3 regions of the Paenibacillus sp. J31P190 genome follow, and region 3 is predicted to be linked to each of the others. Evidence: predicted binding sites of a transcription regulator. Region 3 holds the regulator's gene; each other region holds the start of a gene.
The links. The regulator NrdR, encoded in region 3, represses ribonucleotide reductase genes. The targets are predictions, from matches to a motif close to AACACNATATATNGTGTT.
Positions count from the first base shown of each region.

Region 1: nrdI (class Ib ribonucleoside-diphosphate reductase assembly flavoprotein NrdI) is a predicted target of NrdR. The motif match lies at 3,041-3,058, and genes of this name have one in related genera.
Region 2: AC58U0_RS07140 (adenosylcobalamin-dependent ribonucleoside-diphosphate reductase) is a predicted target of NrdR. The motif match lies at 4,389-4,406, and genes of this name have one in related genera.

Region 1 covers NZ_JCAUAS010000012.1:81,629-87,568, forward strand. The annotation lists gene AC58U0_RS21020 (DUF421 domain-containing protein) at 1-601, opposite strand, end outside; gene thpR (RNA 2',3'-cyclic phosphodiesterase) at 717-1,508, opposite strand; gene serC (3-phosphoserine/phosphohydroxythreonine transaminase) at 1,651-2,739, shown strand; gene nrdI (class Ib ribonucleoside-diphosphate reductase assembly flavoprotein NrdI) at 3,331-3,690, shown strand; gene nrdE (class 1b ribonucleoside-diphosphate reductase subunit alpha) at 3,677-5,761, shown strand; gene nrdF (class 1b ribonucleoside-diphosphate reductase subunit beta) at 5,784-5,940, shown strand, end outside.
Region 2 covers NZ_JCAUAS010000003.1:23,116-29,055, forward strand. The annotation lists gene AC58U0_RS07130 (hypothetical protein) at 67-636, opposite strand; gene AC58U0_RS07135 (TniQ family protein) at 864-1,190, opposite strand; gene AC58U0_RS07140 (adenosylcobalamin-dependent ribonucleoside-diphosphate reductase) at 1,684-4,314, opposite strand; gene dat (D-amino-acid transaminase) at 4,735-5,565, shown strand; gene AC58U0_RS07150 (lipoate--protein ligase family protein) at 5,757-5,940, opposite strand, start outside.
Region 3 covers NZ_JCAUAS010000003.1:282,486-288,425, forward strand. The annotation lists gene htpG (molecular chaperone HtpG) at 1-491, shown strand, start outside; gene AC58U0_RS08380 (hypothetical protein) at 553-1,017, shown strand; gene AC58U0_RS08385 (hypothetical protein) at 1,504-1,677, opposite strand; cyclic di-GMP riboswitch class I at 1,761-1,857, shown strand; gene AC58U0_RS08390 (hypothetical protein) at 1,897-2,088, shown strand; gene nrdR (transcriptional regulator NrdR) at 2,253-2,732, opposite strand; gene AC58U0_RS08400 (alpha/beta-type small acid-soluble spore protein) at 2,848-3,072, shown strand; gene AC58U0_RS08405 (lytic transglycosylase domain-containing protein) at 3,175-3,753, opposite strand; gene coaE (dephospho-CoA kinase) at 3,750-4,346, opposite strand; gene AC58U0_RS08415 (MntP/YtaF family protein) at 4,372-5,115, opposite strand; gene mutM (DNA-formamidopyrimidine glycosylase) at 5,212-5,940, opposite strand, start outside.

The sequences.
Region 1 (5,940 bases), on a different contig from region 3:
ATTTATCTAGCTCAGTTTTCAGCCATCCCCGGCTAAAACCGATGGTAGCTAATGCTTCATCCATGATTTCACCATCCATGATAACCGCCTGGGGCTCCTTCTCAGGCGCAACTTTGATGCCCAAATGGGCTGGCGTCAAGGGTTGGTTTTCACGAGTTAATAGAACATTAATTTCCCCGTTTGGCTCCATGATCGCAAATTCAACATCAGCCACTTTAAATGCCGATCTCTTTCGTAATTGCTCCATGAGTTCATCCGTGGTGAGTCGTTCCTTCTTTAAATTATCTTCCAAAATTTTTCCATCTCTAATAAGTACGGTTCCTTTACTATCAAAAAAATCGCGCATTTTTTTACTTTTTAGCTGCGAAAATTCAATCGCTAAAGAGCACGCGACCCAAGCGGCTAAGGATACCAAACCTAGATACCAATCCGTATCCAAATCCATTGAAATGTAAGCCGCAAGACTACCAATTGTGATACCGGTAATGTATTCGAACAAGGAAAGTTGAGAAACTTGCCTTTTACCTAATAATTTCGTCATAACGAAAAGTACGCCAACCGCTAATAATGTGCGTAAAACAATTTCAAACCAATCAGGCATATCCGTTCCTCCATTTTTATTAAATCTAATCCGATTGGTTAAATTGTTTGTAGAATACTTGAAAGTTATACAAAAACAAGATATAAATTCCAGTTCGGAAATGATGTGGAAGGTATTAAGTAGGTTGTTCCTCAAATGGGAACACGGCAAGCGGCTCGTACGACGGTTGGCGGCCCAAGTGGCTGCGGTAGAGGACGATGTCCTCTACCTGCCACACGGGCCAGCCGCCGGCAGGCGCTCCTACCGCTGCTAGGGCGGAGCGCTTGAAAGGCCCCGCCGCTGCGCGGAAGCGGCGGGCTAGTGTAAGGTGCGGCCGGTAGGCGCGAGCCTCGGCCGGGAAGCCGTGGCGGGCGCAGACGCCCGCGACCTCGCGCTGCAGCGCAGCCAGCGCGTCTAGGTCGCCGGCGAGGCCCGCCCAGAGGATCGACGGCGCCGCCGGAGGTCCGAACACGCCGAGGCCCTCGGCGTGCAGGGTCAGCGGCAGCGCAGCTGCAGCAAGCTGGCGCAGGTCGGCCGCCAGCGCTTCGGCTGTCTCGGCGGATGCGTCGCCGAGGAAGCTTAACGTGACGTGGACATCCTGCGGATGCGTCCACTTTTGGAATGGCAGCACCTTTTGGATGCTGTCTTTCCATATGTCGAGCTCCCGCTGGACGTTTTGCGGGAGCTGAATGCCTACGAACAGCCGATACATATCGGAGGTGTTTGTGGCTCTTTGTGCGTTTGTGGAACTTGAGGTGTTCGTTGAACTTGGTTTGTTCGTGGAACTTGGTTTGTTTATGGAACTTGAGGTATTTGTTGAACTTGAGGCATTCGTTGAACTTGAAGCGTTCGCGGAACTTGAGGTGTTGGAGTTTTCAGAATTCGCAGTGTTTGTATAACTTTCTCCTATTGTATCAAGCAAGGTCATAAGTAAATTAGGCTCCTTTAGTATCCAAATCTGTTCACTTCTTCGTACTTCTCCTAGCATTGCCAACGGAGGTTTTACTTGATGCATGAAGAGAATATTGCTATCATAGCGATAATACAAAAAAGCAAAGGTGTGGTCATTCATGGGAAATAGGGCTTATAACTTTAACGCAGGGCCTGCGGCATTACCTCTCGAGGTACTGCAGAAAGCACAAGAGGAGCTTGTCGAATTTAAAGGCATCGGCATGTCCATTATGGAAATATCTCACCGCAGCGCGGAGTTCGAGCAAGTACATAATGAAACTCAGCAATTGTTGAAACAAATTTTTAGCATCCCTGATGGGTACCAAGTGCAGTTTCTGCAAGGTGGTGCGAGTACACAATTCGCTATGATTCCGCTTAATTTTCTAAAGCCAGGTAAAGTTGGCAGCTATGTGCTTACAGGTGCATGGGCGGAGAAAGCTATTCAGGAAGCAAGCTTGTTCGGAGAAGTTGCCATCGCAGCAAGCTCGAAAGAACAGAAATTTATGAAAATTCCCGACTTGAGTGAAATCAATATTCATCCGGATTCCGCTTATCTGCATCTGACTTCGAATGAAACAATTGAAGGCGCTCAGTTCCAAAGTTTCCCGGATACAGGGAATGTGCCGTTAATTGGGGACATGTCCAGTGATATCTTGAGCCGTCCTGTTGATGTTTCGAAATTCGGCATGATTTATGCAGGAGCGCAAAAGAATCTAGGTCCTTCTGGTGTAACTGTGGTTATTGTAAAGGAAGATTTATTACAGGATCTGCCTAAAAAGATTCCAACTATGCTTCGCTACGAAATCCATAGCAAAAACAATTCCCTATACAATACACCACCGGTTTATTCCATTTATATGATGAACCTAGTATTGAAATGGATTCAGGAACAAGGTGGACTAGCTGTCATCCAGAAAAACAACCTTGAGAAATCAGGTTTAATTTATAGCGCAATTGACCAAAGCGGTGGTTTCTACCGTGGTCCTGTTGATGCGGGCAGTCGTTCCGCAATGAATATCACGTTCCGTTTGCAGGATGAAGAGTTGGAGAAGAAGTTCATCAAGGAAACCGAGCAGAACGGATTTGTTGGGTTGAAGGGTCATCGCAGTGTAGGCGGTTTGAGAGCATCTACGTATAATGCTGTTCCTTATGCATCCTGCAAAGCGCTTGCTGATTTCATGAGTGATTTCCAAAAACGTAACGGTTAAGAAATAAGATTAAGCTATTCGCGGCACCCTCGTGTGCGTGTGAATAGCTTTTTTTGTTTGAGGATAGGAATGTAGCATCATCGCTATGAACGACCTTAGACGGACTCTGGGGCGGTTTGGTGAGTCTGTATTTGGGACGGGATGGATCTATATCTAGTGAGCTCAAAGCCCTAATCTTGCTTTCGACAATTCCGAAAATTTCAAGTCGAAATTGAAAAAAAATTTTCAAAGCCTTCCGAGCCACGTCCTGTCTAGGTTTACGTATTTTGATAGTCAAAATGATCCTTTTTACTCGTTGACAAACACAATATATTGATATAAATTTGAATCTATCAACTAGATATCGTGAAAAAAGCGAAACACACAACTGCTAGAAATTGTGAAAAAATAGAATCAAATTCCGTTATAAACCCCGTGATTACTGCCTTTTTCCTTGGTTAAGAGATTCTGAAATTCGCATATTTTGTCGAAAGGACAATGACGGATTCCAGCTTGGATTGCACGGAATGATTCATTTGTTTACTACATATAGGGTTACTTACATAAGCGGTACTAGATAGAGAATAAGAGAGTGTTAGGAGACGGAAGCCCATGCTGATTGCTTACGATTCGAAGACGGGAAATGTTCGCCGATTTATTGCTAAGCTCAAAATGCCAGCGATTCAAATTGAGGAAGCGATGAAGATGGACGAGCCCTTCGTGCTCGTTACCTATACAACCGGTTTTGGTCAAGTGCCTCCTAAGGTAGCTTCTTTCCTAGAAAGCAATGCCTCTCGTCTTATCGGAGTAGCAGCGAGTGGTAACCGCAACTGGGGAGACGGATTTGCCAAAAGCGCAGATACGATCTCACAGCAGTACGATGTGCCTGTGTTAACCAAGTTTGAGTTATCCGGCACCAAAAATGACGTAGAACGATTTGTTCAGGGGGTACATGCAATTGCGGCACATTGAGCTGAATAATTTATTAATGCAACGCGGAGCGGATGGCTTTTTCCAACTAGAGAAGGATAAAGAAGCTGTTGAAGTTTTTATGAAGGAAGTCCACAGTAAAAGCCTCACTTTCCCCGATACTTCTTCTAAAGTTCGTTATATGATCGATCATAACTATTACGAGAACGTATATGAGAAATATACGCAAGATGAAGTTAACGATGTTTATCAAGTGGCCCACGATAATCAATTCGAGTTCGCCTCCTACATGGCAGCTTCGAAATTTTATACGGATTACGCTTTACGCAGTGATGACAAGTCCTTATATCTGGAACATTTCCCGGATCGCGTTGCTATTGTTGCTTTGTACTTGGGACGTGGGAACGTAGAAACAGCGCGTGTTCTTGCTGTCTCGATGATGGAACAACGCTTGCAACCAGCGACACCGACATTCCTTAATGCAGGTAAGAGCCGCCGAGGCGAAATGGTATCCTGCTTCCTATTGGAGATGGACGACTCGCTTAACTCTATTAACTACGTGCTTGCTACTTGCATGCAGCTTTCCAAAATTGGCGGCGGTGTAGCCGTTAACTTGTCCAAGCTTCGTGGACGCGGTGAAACGATTAAAGGTGTGGAAAACGCGGCAAAAGGTATTATGCCGGTACTTAAGCTTATGGAGGATGCGTTCTCCTATGCAGATCAAATGGGTCAGCGTAAGGGTTCAGGAGCTGCTTACTACAACATTTTCGGCTGGGACGTTATGGAGTTCCTAGATAGTAAGAAAATTAATGCGGATGAGAAATCGCGTCTGAAGACACTGTCCATCGGTCTCATTGTACCGAACAGGTTTTACAAGTTGGCTGAAGAGAACCAGCCGTTGCATGTATTTGCTCCTTACACGGTACTGCAAGCCTATGGTAAGCATTTGGATGATATCGATCTCGATGAAATGTACGACGAACTGCTGGCCAATCCGAAGGTGAAGAAAAAGATTGTCATGAGTGCGCGTGACATGCTAGTTAAAATTGCGACTACCCAACTGGAATCCGGTTATCCATATATGATGAACCGTACGAATGCTAACAGGGATCATGCCCTGAAAGGAATCGGTACGATTAAAATGTCTAATCTCTGTACAGAGATTTTCCAACTGCAAGAAACTTCGGAAATCAACGATTACGGCCAAGATGATCTTATTCTTAGAGATATCAGCTGTAACCTTGCTTCCATGAACATTGCAAATGTAATGGATCGTAAGAAACTGCGCGAAACCGTTCACGAGGGCATGATTGCTTTAACTTCTGTTAGTGATATGACGACGATCTGCAATGCGCCGGGGGTTGCCAAAGCGAACCGTGAGCTGCACTCCGTTGGTCTCGGTGTTATGAATCTTCATGGCTACTTGTCTAAGAACAAAATTAGCTATGAGAGTGATGAAGCCAAAGATTTCGTCCGCACGTTCTTCATGGCTATGAACTATTATTCCATTGAGAAAAGTATGGAAATTGCCAAATCTTCAGGACAAACCTTTGAAGGTTTTGAGCAATCTGAATATGCAAATGGTGCCTACTTCAGCCGGTATACGGAGACGGATTACCGTCCGCTTACGGATAAAGTGAAGTCCTTGTTTGAGGGAATGCCGATTCCATCACCAAGCGATTGGGCTAAGCTAAAAGAAGATGTAAAAACCAATGGTCTTTATCATGCTTACCGATTGGCCGTTGCTCCTACACAAAGTATTTCTTATATTCAAAATGCAACTTCGAGTGTCATGCCGATTGTTGAACCTATCGAGACTCGAACTTACGCGAACTCAACAACGTACTATCCGATGCCTTTCATGGCACGCGATAATTTCTTTTACTATAAATCTGCTTATCAAATGGATCAGTTTAAGATTCTTGATCTTATTGCTGAGATTCAAACACATGTGGATCAAGGGATTTCAACCATTTTACATGTAAATAGCGATGTTTCGACGAGACAACTTGCTAAACTATACCTCTATGCGGCACACAAAGGACTTAAATCGCTCTACTACACGCGAACAAATCAGCTATCCGTTGAGGAATGCGTCAGCTGCTCGGTGTAATTTGGAAGGGGATTGAATATAAATGAGTACGGCCACTACCCTAAATAATGCCAAGAAAGCTGTGAACTGGAATCGTCCCGATGATGATTTTACGATCACTTTCTGGAATCAAAATATTATGCAGTTCTGGACAGATGAGGAAATCCCATTATCTGATGATAAAATGTCATGGATCACGT
Region 2 (5,940 bases), 260 kb from region 3:
ATAGAGGAGTTATTTTCTTCTTTTAAACGGAGTAATATAATTCTTCTACTCTAATACGTTTTAAACCTAATAAACGAACAGTTTCCCCGAATGAGATAATTGCTCCAGTATTCTTTCGGATACTAATAGAGTTTTTATAAAATGTTTGATAGAAATCCCTAATATCATTTTTAGATAGTAACCAAATTTTTTTCCTAAACTAGTTATGTTTCCATTAATTAGTCCACTAGAAATTAATCTCTCTGCAACCTTCTGATTTAGTTGGAGAAATCTCATCATCCCCTCCTTGGTCATATAAGTTTCCCCTTTATTTTTATATCGCTCTACAAATTCCCTTTGAACTAATACAGTTTTGTTATTATTATTGATACTTACAATCTCCTCAAGATCTCCATTTTTAATTAGAGAGACAATACCTGCTCTTGTCATTCTAAGAATTTTTGCAACATGACTCGCAGTCATAATAATGCTGGTATTATTGCTAGATATTTTAGCAAGAGCATTATAAGGCATTAAGCCCTCTTTCCAATTATTAATTATATGGGTTTCGAACTCAGTTCTGATAAAATCGTAATTTGAAATTATTAATTCTCTAAATGAATTTTTATAATAAATATTTTTTTTTTTGCTTCTCAATTGTCATTAATTCATCTAAGAAAGAAAAAAAATTGTTTGGCCAAGTCTATAAATAACCTTACCGCCTTTTGAATAATTTGATGCAGTTTTAATATCTCTTTAACGCTGAATTGTAAATACTGCTCAAATAGAATTGTTGATATAACAAGTGAAACTCGCATTATCAGATAAATTAAATCAACTAAATTGAATGTTTGTAAATGAGTGTTCAGATTTGTGCTCGTCCCTCAAAGTAATGCATCCATTTGTTCAGCAAAATAACACTCAGAATTATCTACTACTTGCTTAGTTAAATTTGTGTATTCTAATCCACATTTACACCTCAGATAACTTTTATTATCTATTTTAATTTCTCGTTCGCAATTAGTGCATGCAACATTTAATAGAATGTTATGCTTTGGACATACAGTAACTAAGTTAATATCCCAGATCTTTCGAAAATGAGGTGATTCTTTTAAACATAATGTGCAAACCCTAGTTCCGCCGCAATTAACTCCACTCCCATTCTCCCAATGTAATTTATAATTACCTCCCTCCCAACAAAAAAAACGAATTGATTATGAAATGTTAATTCATAAAGTATTTTTATTGCGATTTCATCTAAGGAAAAAGACGACTTCTTGAGCATAAAAACAATTAATTTGATGTTTCCCAGTTTTCAAACCCATCTCCTTAAATAATTCCATAGTAGTGACATTATTAACACTTACTAGTCTTGCTAAATAACCTCTGAGACTTTTTATATGAGTATGGATCTGGTCTCTTTAAGATTCTTTGCAATTCGATTACCTCCTTAAATTACTAAAATCAAACTCTATCAGCTTTTATGTTTACAAGAGAAGTAATATGATAATTAGACATAAAAAAAGGGAACTAAGGATATTTTTTAATCCTTAGTTCCCTTTTTTAATACAACTGTATTTTTATGCAAAAGCATGCATAAACGTTTTTTTGAAACAAAAACTACAGTAAAATTTGAAACATTTACAGTTATTTATGAAAAATAACAGAAGAAAGGAAAACCAGGGCTTCCGCCCTGGCTCAATCCTAAGAACACCTGCTGTACCCGCAGTTGACGCAATTCTTACACCCTTCGCTGTTTACCAGCGAAGCGGATCCACACGACGGGCACAGGTCCTTCGGCGCAGCGCTAACCGCGCTGCCGCCATGACCCGTGTGCCCCGCTGCCACTACCGGTGCCGGTGCTGGCGCATCCAGCACTTCACTCGTCGCGGTAACGTAGTTCCGCGCGTCGTCTTGCTCGTTCATCACTTCGTCGTGCTGCTCGAGCGCTTTCGCAACCGCGTCCGCGATGGACTCGACGCGGTTGTTGCCGAAGCCAATGGCGCCAGAGCCGCCAATGCCTTTCAAGTGCTTCACGAGCAGCTTCACTTTATCGCCGTGATCGCCATAACGCAGGAACAAGGAGCACACGCGACCGAGTGCTTCGGACATTGCGAACACATCGGAGCCTGCTTTTCCTACGTTGAGGAAGATTTCACTCGGCGTACCGTTCATGTCATTAATCGTGATATACGCCATCCCGAATGGTGTATTCACTTTATATGTTGCACCGCGTAGAATTTGCGGGCGGCGTTTGTATTGTTTATCGAAGACTTGCTCCGTCTTCGCATCCACATCTACAGCTAGTTTGCCTGATAGATTAGTAAAGCTCTCTTCTTCTTTCACAGCTTCCGCTGCAACAGCCACTGGAGCCGCTTCTGCTTTCTTCTCTTCTTTTTTCTCCGCGCTTGTACTCAATACTTGCACATCACGGCTGCCATCACGGTAGATGGTTACACCCTTACAACCTAGATCAAATGCCAATTCATACAAGCGTTTCGTCTCTTCCACGGTGAAATCCGCAGGACAATTCGCTGTTTTGGAGATCGAGCTGTCTACCCATGTTTGAATCGCAGCTTGCGCTCGGATATGGTCTTCCGCAGTCAATGTCATGGAGGTTACGAAGTAATCCGGCAGCTCTTGACCCGGATTCGCATCTGTCCACTCCTGTGCGATCGGCACATACTGTTTATCAAAGCCAAGACGGCTTTGGCGGTAATATTCAAAGGCAAAGTATGGTTCAATGCCTGTCGATGTACCCACCATTGTCCCCGTACTTCCAGTAGGTGCTTGGGTAATTACGGTTACATTGCGCATGCCATTCTGCTTAATCGCATCGCCAACTTCAGGGAATACTTTCGTCATGTTTTTCATAAAGCCGCTCTCAAGGAACTTATCTTCAATAAATTCTTTGAAAGACCCTTTTTCACCAGCAATTTCAGCCGATGCCAGATAGGCTTCCCTAGCCATAAAGCCATAGATTTTGTCCAAAAACACCAAGGATTCCGGACTTCCGTACCGAATTTTCAATTTAATCATCAGTTCAGCAAGGCCCATAGTACCTAAACCTACGCGGCGCTCGCCTTGTTGATTCGTACGATTTTCTTCAAAATGATACGGTGTCTTATCGATAACATTATCAAGAAAGCGAGTCGAATAACGGACCACTTTGGCCAAATCTGCCCAATCCACGTCATGCTTCCCCACATCATAAAACTTAGATAGATTAATAGCAGATAAGTTGCAAACGCCCCAAGCCGGAAGCCCCTGTTCCCCGCATGGATTCGTACAAATAATCGGATTGAAGTACCAACTGTTGGACATTTGGTTGTAGTATTCCAAGAATACAACACCCGGTTCAGCTGATTTCCAAGCAGACTCAATGATTGTATGCCAAACATCACGTGCTCTTACAGTGCGGTAAGGCTTGACGGATTTACCAAGCTTTTTCCAAGCATCTAAGTTGCCATCCCATTTATCGTTATAATCAGGGTCCGTCGTATCCGGGAAAACAAGCTCCCACTCGAGATCTTCCTTAACGGCTTTCATAAATGCATTGCTAACACAAACGGATAAATTTGCATTCGTGATTTGACCCATCGTTGACTTAACAGTGATGAAATCCTCAAGATCAGGGTGCCAGTCGTTAATCATGAGCATAAGAGCACCGCGACGGCTGCCGCCTTGTTCAATTAAGCCTGTTGTATAGCTGAACAACCCCCCCCAAGAAACAGCCCCACTAGATGATCCATTAACACCTTTCACAACAGATCGGCGTGGACGAAGGGAAGAAAGATTGATACCAACTCCACCGCCGCGTGACATAATTTCAGTCATTTCCGAGAGTGTGCTCATAATTCCGCCTCGGCTATCGTGTGGAGACGGGATCACATAGCAGTTAAATAGGGTCAGTTCATCACTTGCATCAGCACCAGCAGCAATACGTCCGCCTGGTACAAGCTTCCAATCATCAAGAATATATCTGAATTTATCTGTCCATTCTTTGCGTTTTTCAGGGGTTGCTTCTACCGATGCCATTGCACCTGCCAAACGGTCCCACATTTCTTCTGGTGTCTTCTCAATATTTAAAGTGAGCTTTTCCACTGCAGATTCAACAGTCTCACCACTTCTTGTCCTTACTTTGACGGTATTGCCATTACGACTGATAATTTCGCCAACTTCTTTGGCTGGGAATTTAGGGTCATCCTTCGTTAAAACGAGAACGGTATCGCCCACCTTGGCCAAACTCGTATCCGCATTTTTGAGTGCATAACGATCCAAAAATATTTTCTCGCTTAATCCATCCAGCTTCTTATTAGACTGTACAATCCCCATCCATAATTCCCTCCCAATAAGCTACATACTCAGCTACAACTAAAATTAATTTTACTTTATGAAGTTTATGTAAAATTACAATATGTGGTGTGCGAAATTCATTATACCTCACTATATATTGATCTTCTAATAGCTAAAGAACCAAATTTCGTTATTAAGACAACCCTTAATCATATTAGCTAATCCTTACTTACTAATTCTCTCTTTTTCACGGTCAGAATAACCAAATTTAATCATTCAACCAAGCAAGATGAGATAGGCTATACAACTCGTTTTGACGATCGTTAATTCCTCTGTTAACCTATAAATAGGATATCACATTTTACTTCTTTTTAGAACATTTGTTCGATAAATATCTTTATTAAAATATGGAAAATGATTTCAGTACTACTTTAGATAACGCTTGAGGAGATGTTGGATATGTATTTCTTTAAAAATGATTTCGTCAACAAGAAGGACGTTCTTATTTCACCCGATGATCGTGGCTACTACTTTGGAGATGGGATATATGAAGTATTCCGGGTATATAACGGGAATATTTACGAGCAAGCTGCTCACATGCAGAGACTCCAAAGAACCGCAAGTGAAGTGCGGATAGAACTACCCTTTACTATTGAAAAAATGGGTCAAATTCTCACGCAGCTTATTGAAAAGAATGGTCTCAATGAAGGCACTGTTTATATGCAAATCACGAGAGGCGAAGCTCCTCGGGCACATCCGTTCCCTGCTCAAGCTGTGCCCATTCTGCTGGCCTACTGCACAGAGGTGCGCAGACCCATCGCCACGATACATAATGGCATTAACGCAATCACATTAGAGGATATCCGCTGGCTGAGATGTGATCTCAAAACGCTCAATCTTCTCCCAAATGTCATGGCCAAACAAGCAGCGCTTGATCACGGGGTGCAAGAAGTCGTGCTCCATCGCAGCGGTACTGTCACCGAATGCAGCGCCTCTAATTTGATGATGATCAAAGATGGCGTACTTTACACGCACCCAGCTAACAATTTGATCCTTCATGGAATCACTCGGGCTGTCGTTTTGAGAATAGCTCACTCACAAAATATCACAGTGAAAGAAGAATCCTTTACGACGGAGCAGCTTCTGCTGGCTGATGAAGCTTTTATCACGGGAACTACCGTGGAAATTACACCTATCTTACAGATTGATGGCAAAGCAATTGGAACCGGTGTACCAGGTCCGATTACTCGCAACCTGCAGAGTGATTTTGAACGTACTTTTGCACAGTAAGAATAAGCGCGTTTTCCGCGCTTTCACTGAGAGCTCGCCGAGCCAACTGTGTCTGAGAAGCCGAAACTGACTTCTCAGCAAACCATCCTGCGCGTCCACGCAGAATAAAGAATGGGTAAGCTTTGCTAAAAAAAAGCACGCTCCTTTCCTAGAAAGGTCCGTGCTTTTTTGCTCTTTCCACACGCTTTCGCTTAACGACGCAAATTCCACTCATCCGTGCCATATTTCTCACGCACAAGATGCTCAGAAAGCTCAATCTCATAAGGTGTCAACGATTCCTCCACAAGCTCCACACCAAGACCCCGTGCGATCTCACGACGAAACGCATCCTCCACCTGTCTGAGCGTTACAGCCTCTTTTCCTTGCGCCCGAAGC
Region 3 (5,940 bases):
CCGATGATATCGATGAATTCGCGATCAAAATGATCATGACCTACAAAGAAAAAGAATTTAAATCCGTTTCAAGCGGCGATCTTGGGATTGAAGTGGATGATAACCAAACGGAAACCGATGCTGACAAAAATGACAACAAAGAGCTTTTCGATTATATGAAAGACTTGTTGTCAGGTAAGGTTACAAATGTAAAAGCATCCAAGCGTCTTAAAAAGCACCCTGTGTGCTTATCGACAGACGGCGATGTAACGATCGAGATGGAAAAAATCTTAAATGCGATGCCGAATAATCCTAACGTGAAGGCTGAGAAGGTACTGGAAATCAACGTCAATCACGAAGTATTCGCATCCTTAAAAGATGCTTTTGACAAAGATAAAGAAAAGCTGAATCTTTATACAGCCCTGCTGTACAATCAAGCGCTCTTGATCGAAGGTTTGCCACTTCAAGATCCGGTTGAGTTCACGAACGATATCTGCAAAATCATGGTTTAGTCAAAAGTAACATGATAGATGTGTGGGACAGATTCAATTGTTTAAAATAGTGAATATTTGAATGAAAAAGGAGCTAAGCGGCTTGTATGTGCTTAGCTCCTTTGCTTTTGGCGTCCACCGCCGCAGTGAGTTTGGGAAAGCCCCTGACCTCCAGACTTACTTTGGGCAAGCCTCGAAGCAGGAGCCTTTTCGAACCCTTTGCCTTATGCTTCTGGGCGGCTTTACCTCTAACAAAGGAATACCGATTGGCAATGGCTTCAATTTGGGTGCCGTCGACAAAGTAGAGCTCAAGTTGCACGTATTTCTCATCGGCAAGAAAGTGAAGAATCGTGGGCCTATCTCACAGTCATCTTCGACGACTTTTTGCACAGCCACTCTTGCTGCAATGATGTATTTCATCGTTGCAAGGGTACTCAATCATCAGTTTAATGCTGTAACGATACTTTTCATCATTGCGTCATTCGCGGTTGAAAGATGTTGTAGAAAGTGCAACATTAGCTGCCTAAATCTCGCCGTCCTCGCATAGTTGTTGCATTATGTACAACAATTTGCTCCTATACAGGCCATTTCGCAACAAATGGGCTCAAAATGTTGTACAAACTGCAACTTCAAGTTGCAAAATAGCCTTTGGGCGTGTGAATTGTTGTAGAAAATACATCATTCGTAATCCTATAGCCCATCTACCGTTACTAAAGCTAAATGGGGCTGCCCCAAAAGTCATATTCAGAAAAATGAAATCCCACTTTATGTATTTCGTAGTCTTTCTGCTACTTCCATTGGATTAATCCAGTGGAAGTAGGGATTTGGCGACCTAAAAGTCCCTTCCATTGGATATATTCCAATAGAATTATGAACTTCGAAGCCTCAGATTAAATTCCATTGGAAAAATCCAATGGATGTATGAATTTCGTTCTGAATACCACCGCTTCGAGCGAATGTCCCAGAAAGTAAGTAGGCCCTAAGAGGCTGACCACAAGTAGCTTCACTTTTGAGACATCCTTTTTTTATATGATCAACCACTCTTATAGTCGGGAAAGGTTTCCTTTACCTCATATTGTTTCTTCGAGTCCGAGTTTGCATACACATAAGCCAATAAACGATCTGTATCAATTCCGAGAGAGCTAGCAACTTTTACGATGTCTAATTCATAAGAAATACTTGGAATTTGATTGGACTTGACGGACATATGCTTCAACCATCCTTCGAATAATGTAATTAATGGATACTCAATCCGTAAATATGATATAGTTTTCTTACAAACATAAATCGGTACGATAAAGGCAAAACCACTGAAAAGTGGCGACGCAAAGCTAAAGGGACTAAAATGGCATTCGTTGAATGTCCAAAATGTCAGCCAGCTACCGCCTCCGTCCGATTCATGTAGAAAGACTAGGAGGGAACAAAAATGATGGAAAAAATTACGGTGGATGGTAAAATGAGCATGGATGTACAGCAATTGATTGATAACTTGCACCTTCCAGAAAACGATCTTTTGAACATGTTCTCCTTTAAGTTTAATAACAACGTTTTAACCCAAGATGAAGCTATTCGGTTTATTCATTTTCTAAGAAGTGAACTGGACAAACGAACTCAATAAAGGAATTATGCACGAAAGCATTCAAAAATACAGTCGGTTGATGTCTAAAGATTTATTTTTTTCAAATAAATATTAATCGCATGATTGTTGATTTCATGGGAAAAACTAAGAAAAGACAACGGGAATCCCGCTGTCTTTTTCTTAGTTTTTGTCATATTTAGAGATTATTTATCCCGGAGCAGTCCGGTGTCATGCTTTCCCAATATTTGCGTTAACTCCTTCAGGAACATATTAATGTCCTTAAACTGTCGGTATACGGAGGCAAAGCGAATGTACGCCACTTCATCGACGGGGTACAGCTGTTCCATGACGATTTCTCCAATGCTTAAACTATCCACTTCAGCATGAGCTGTTGTACGAAGCTGCATTTCCACTTCAGATACCATCATCTCAAGCCTCTCCATCGATACCGGCCGCTTCTCACAAGCTCGAATCAAGCCTCTTAATATCTTCTCTCGACTAAATTCTTCCCTACTTCCATCTTTCTTAATCACGATTAACGGCGTTTCTTCCACCATCTCAAAAGTGGTGAATCTTCTCGCGCACTTCTCACATTCTCGACGACGACGAATCGATTTGTTTTCATTGGCTGAACGTGAATCAAGAACTTTCGTACCGGAATAGTCACAGAACGGACACTTCATTCGCTATCTCTCCTTTCTCTCTTCTCTTCTTTGATCTATTACCATATGTTACATGTCATGAACTTAGGAGATATGCACACAATACTATTACCAAACGACAAGGAGGTGAACAGACATGGGCGCAGGACAAAACCGTAACAGCAATACTTTAGTTGTTCCTCAAGCTAACGCAGCCTTGGATCAGCTAAAATATGAAGTAGCGCAAGAACTTGGTATCGCCATCCCACAAGATGGTTATATGGGTAATATGGCTACTCGTGATGCTGGAGCCATTGGTGGTAACATCACTCGTCGCTTAGTACAAATCGCAGAGCAATCCTTGGCTGGTCAATTCAAGTAATCTTGAATCCTAGCTACTGAAGCTCAAAAACAGGAAGTATTGGACTCTAAGCCCCCAAAAGGAGCTAGTCCAATGCTTCTTTGTTTATGAAGACACGGAATCCTAATCTTTCTTTCCCCATTGCTGAGAATAAAGCTTCGTATATTTCTCGTAATAATAGAGTACCCGCTGTACATAATGACGTGTTTCTCCGAATGGAATTTGATTAATATGCTCTTGCGAACCATCCCAAACGTCATTTTGCTTCCATTTATTCACATTCCCTTGACCTGCATTATAAGCCGCAATCGCATAAATTAAATTACCATTATAATGCTTCTTTAGCCAGCTCAAATACCAAGAACCAAGATTAATATTTACGTCCACTTTTAATAAATCGTTCTGCACATGAGGCCCTAGATTCGTGGATTCTACAATCCACTCTGCCGTGTCAGGCATAAGCTGCATAAGGCCTAATGCCCCTTTGCTTGACTCCAAATGATATTTGTAATTCGTTTCCACCCTAATAATCGCAGCAATTAAAAATGGATCTATATTGTGTTTCGCCGCGCTCTGCCTAATTTCCTGCTCAAAGTAGATCGGGTACAGCTTTCTTCCGATAAAATCGCTATTCATAAAGAGAACTAGAACAAAACAAACAAGAAGCAGGGCAAAAACTCGTTTTTTACGTAAAAAGGTCATGAAAGCCCCTTCCCTAGCCAAAACCGCTCCACTTCAGCGTTAGTTTCTTCCCATGTCCCGCTGTTGTCAATGACAACATCCGCGAATTTACGTTTCTCCTCAATGGACATCTGAGCATCAATGCGATTATTCGCCGCACTTTCCGTCAATCCATCTCGCTGCATAAGCCGCTCCAACTGAACTGGACGTGGCACATAAACAACCATAACCTCTTGAAACATGAAGGATAAATTAGATTCGATTAATAAAGGGACATCGACCACAACAAGCTTGTCTGGAAATTGCCGTTCATAGGCTTCCATCTGTTCACGTATTTGTGCACGAATTGGCGGATGCAGAATACTTTCCAGCTGCTTGCGAGCCTCGGTATTCCCAAAGATAATCTCGCCAAGCTTCTTGCGATGAAGCGAGCCGTCTGCCAGAAGGACGGCTTGTCCAAAATGTGCAGCAACCTGTTCAAGAACAGGGCTGCCGGGCTCGACGACATCGCGGGCTATGGTATCCGCATCTACTAATAGGGCGCCGCGGCTAACCAGCATGGCGCTAACCGTGCTTTTGCCGCAAGCGATTCCTCCTGTTAACCCGATATTCATGGGCAAATCTCTCCTAACGTGCGTCCTACAACATTTTCAAAAGACCCATAATAATGAGTACACATCCCGGAAGTACAGACAGTTTCTTCATCCAATTTATCTCCGCATACCGTAAACCAAACCGCAAACCTAATGCAATAAATGAACCACTTGATATCGAAATGACAGAAGCCGTTAACAGAGGGACGAAACCAATTAATGCTGCGCCAATACCAGCACCGAATGCATCCAAAGATAGCGCCAAACCTAGCAATGTAGCTTCTGATGCAGAAATATTGCCCGATTTGTCAACGTCTGCAATGGAGGGCGTTCGCAAAATTTGAATAACCAGTCCGAAGCGTTTCAGTTCGATATTCAGTATTTCTTTCGTTCGCTGCAAAGTATCAAACGTGAGAATCTCTCCAGAACCAGGATGCTTACCCTCAGATGAAGGAAGAACACCGCTTATCGATGCTTGATCTAAGGATGTGACTCCTCCTCGTTCCTGATGGTCTTGAGACTTCTGTTGTCTTGTTTGTGCCAGTGCCCAGATGCCAATCCCAATCAAGATGAGAGCACCGATACGCTTAGCAACCAAAGGAGACATGAAGGAAGACATCAGTACACCGATCTGCATCGAACTGTAGATAATGATACCAGACCAAAGCGATATAATCCCAATGGATAGGAGCGGAATTCGTATTTTGCGTAATCCATACATCACACCAACGCCGAAGCCGTCCAAAGAAACTGCGAAAGCAAGAATAAGTAGAGAAACTACAGGAAGCATAATACCCCTCCTAAGAGTTTTACCTAGAAACTAGCTTGTAAGCCGTTATCTAGGCTAAGTACTCCATATCATATGGGAAGGGGAGGCTTCACGTGCCTATTTCTCTGACTTCTTTCGGATGACCTTGCGCTTTAACGGTTGACAAGTTGGGCAAATATGCGTTCCTCTACCGCCAACAACGGTTTTGTAGATCTCGCTCCCGCATGTTTTGCAGGGCTCGGACTGTCTGCCATAAATGTTCAATTGATGCTGGAACAAGCCAATTTCGCCTTGTCCATTCACATACGATTTGATGGAGGATCCTCCGACTTCAACCGATTCACTAAGCGTACGAATGATAGCTGAGTGAAGAAGTTCGAGTTCCTTCTTGCTCAGTGACGAGGCTTCGCGTTCTGGATGAATACCAGCCAAGAAAAGGGACTCGTCTACATAAATATTCCCGATGCCCACAATATATTCTTGATTCAGCAGCAGCGGTTTGATCTTCGTCGAACGATGAGCGATCCGGTCACGAAAAGCCTCGAAGGTGAAGCCTTCATCTAAAGGCTCAAGTCCGAGCTTATGCAGCGGTGGCTGCGTGAGCTCTTCGCCTTTGGGGAACAGATGCATCGTTCCAAATTGTCTAACATCCTTATAGCGGAGCTCGCTGCCATCGGTAAAGCGGAACAACACATGGGTGTGAAGCTCCAACGGATCTTCACCGTCATACAGACCGTATCGTCCTTCCATCCGCAGATGCGAAACCATGACGTAATCGGTAAGAATGAAGCGCAGAAATTTCCCTCTGCGTTCTATGGTTTCAACCGTCTGACCTTGCAGCAGAAC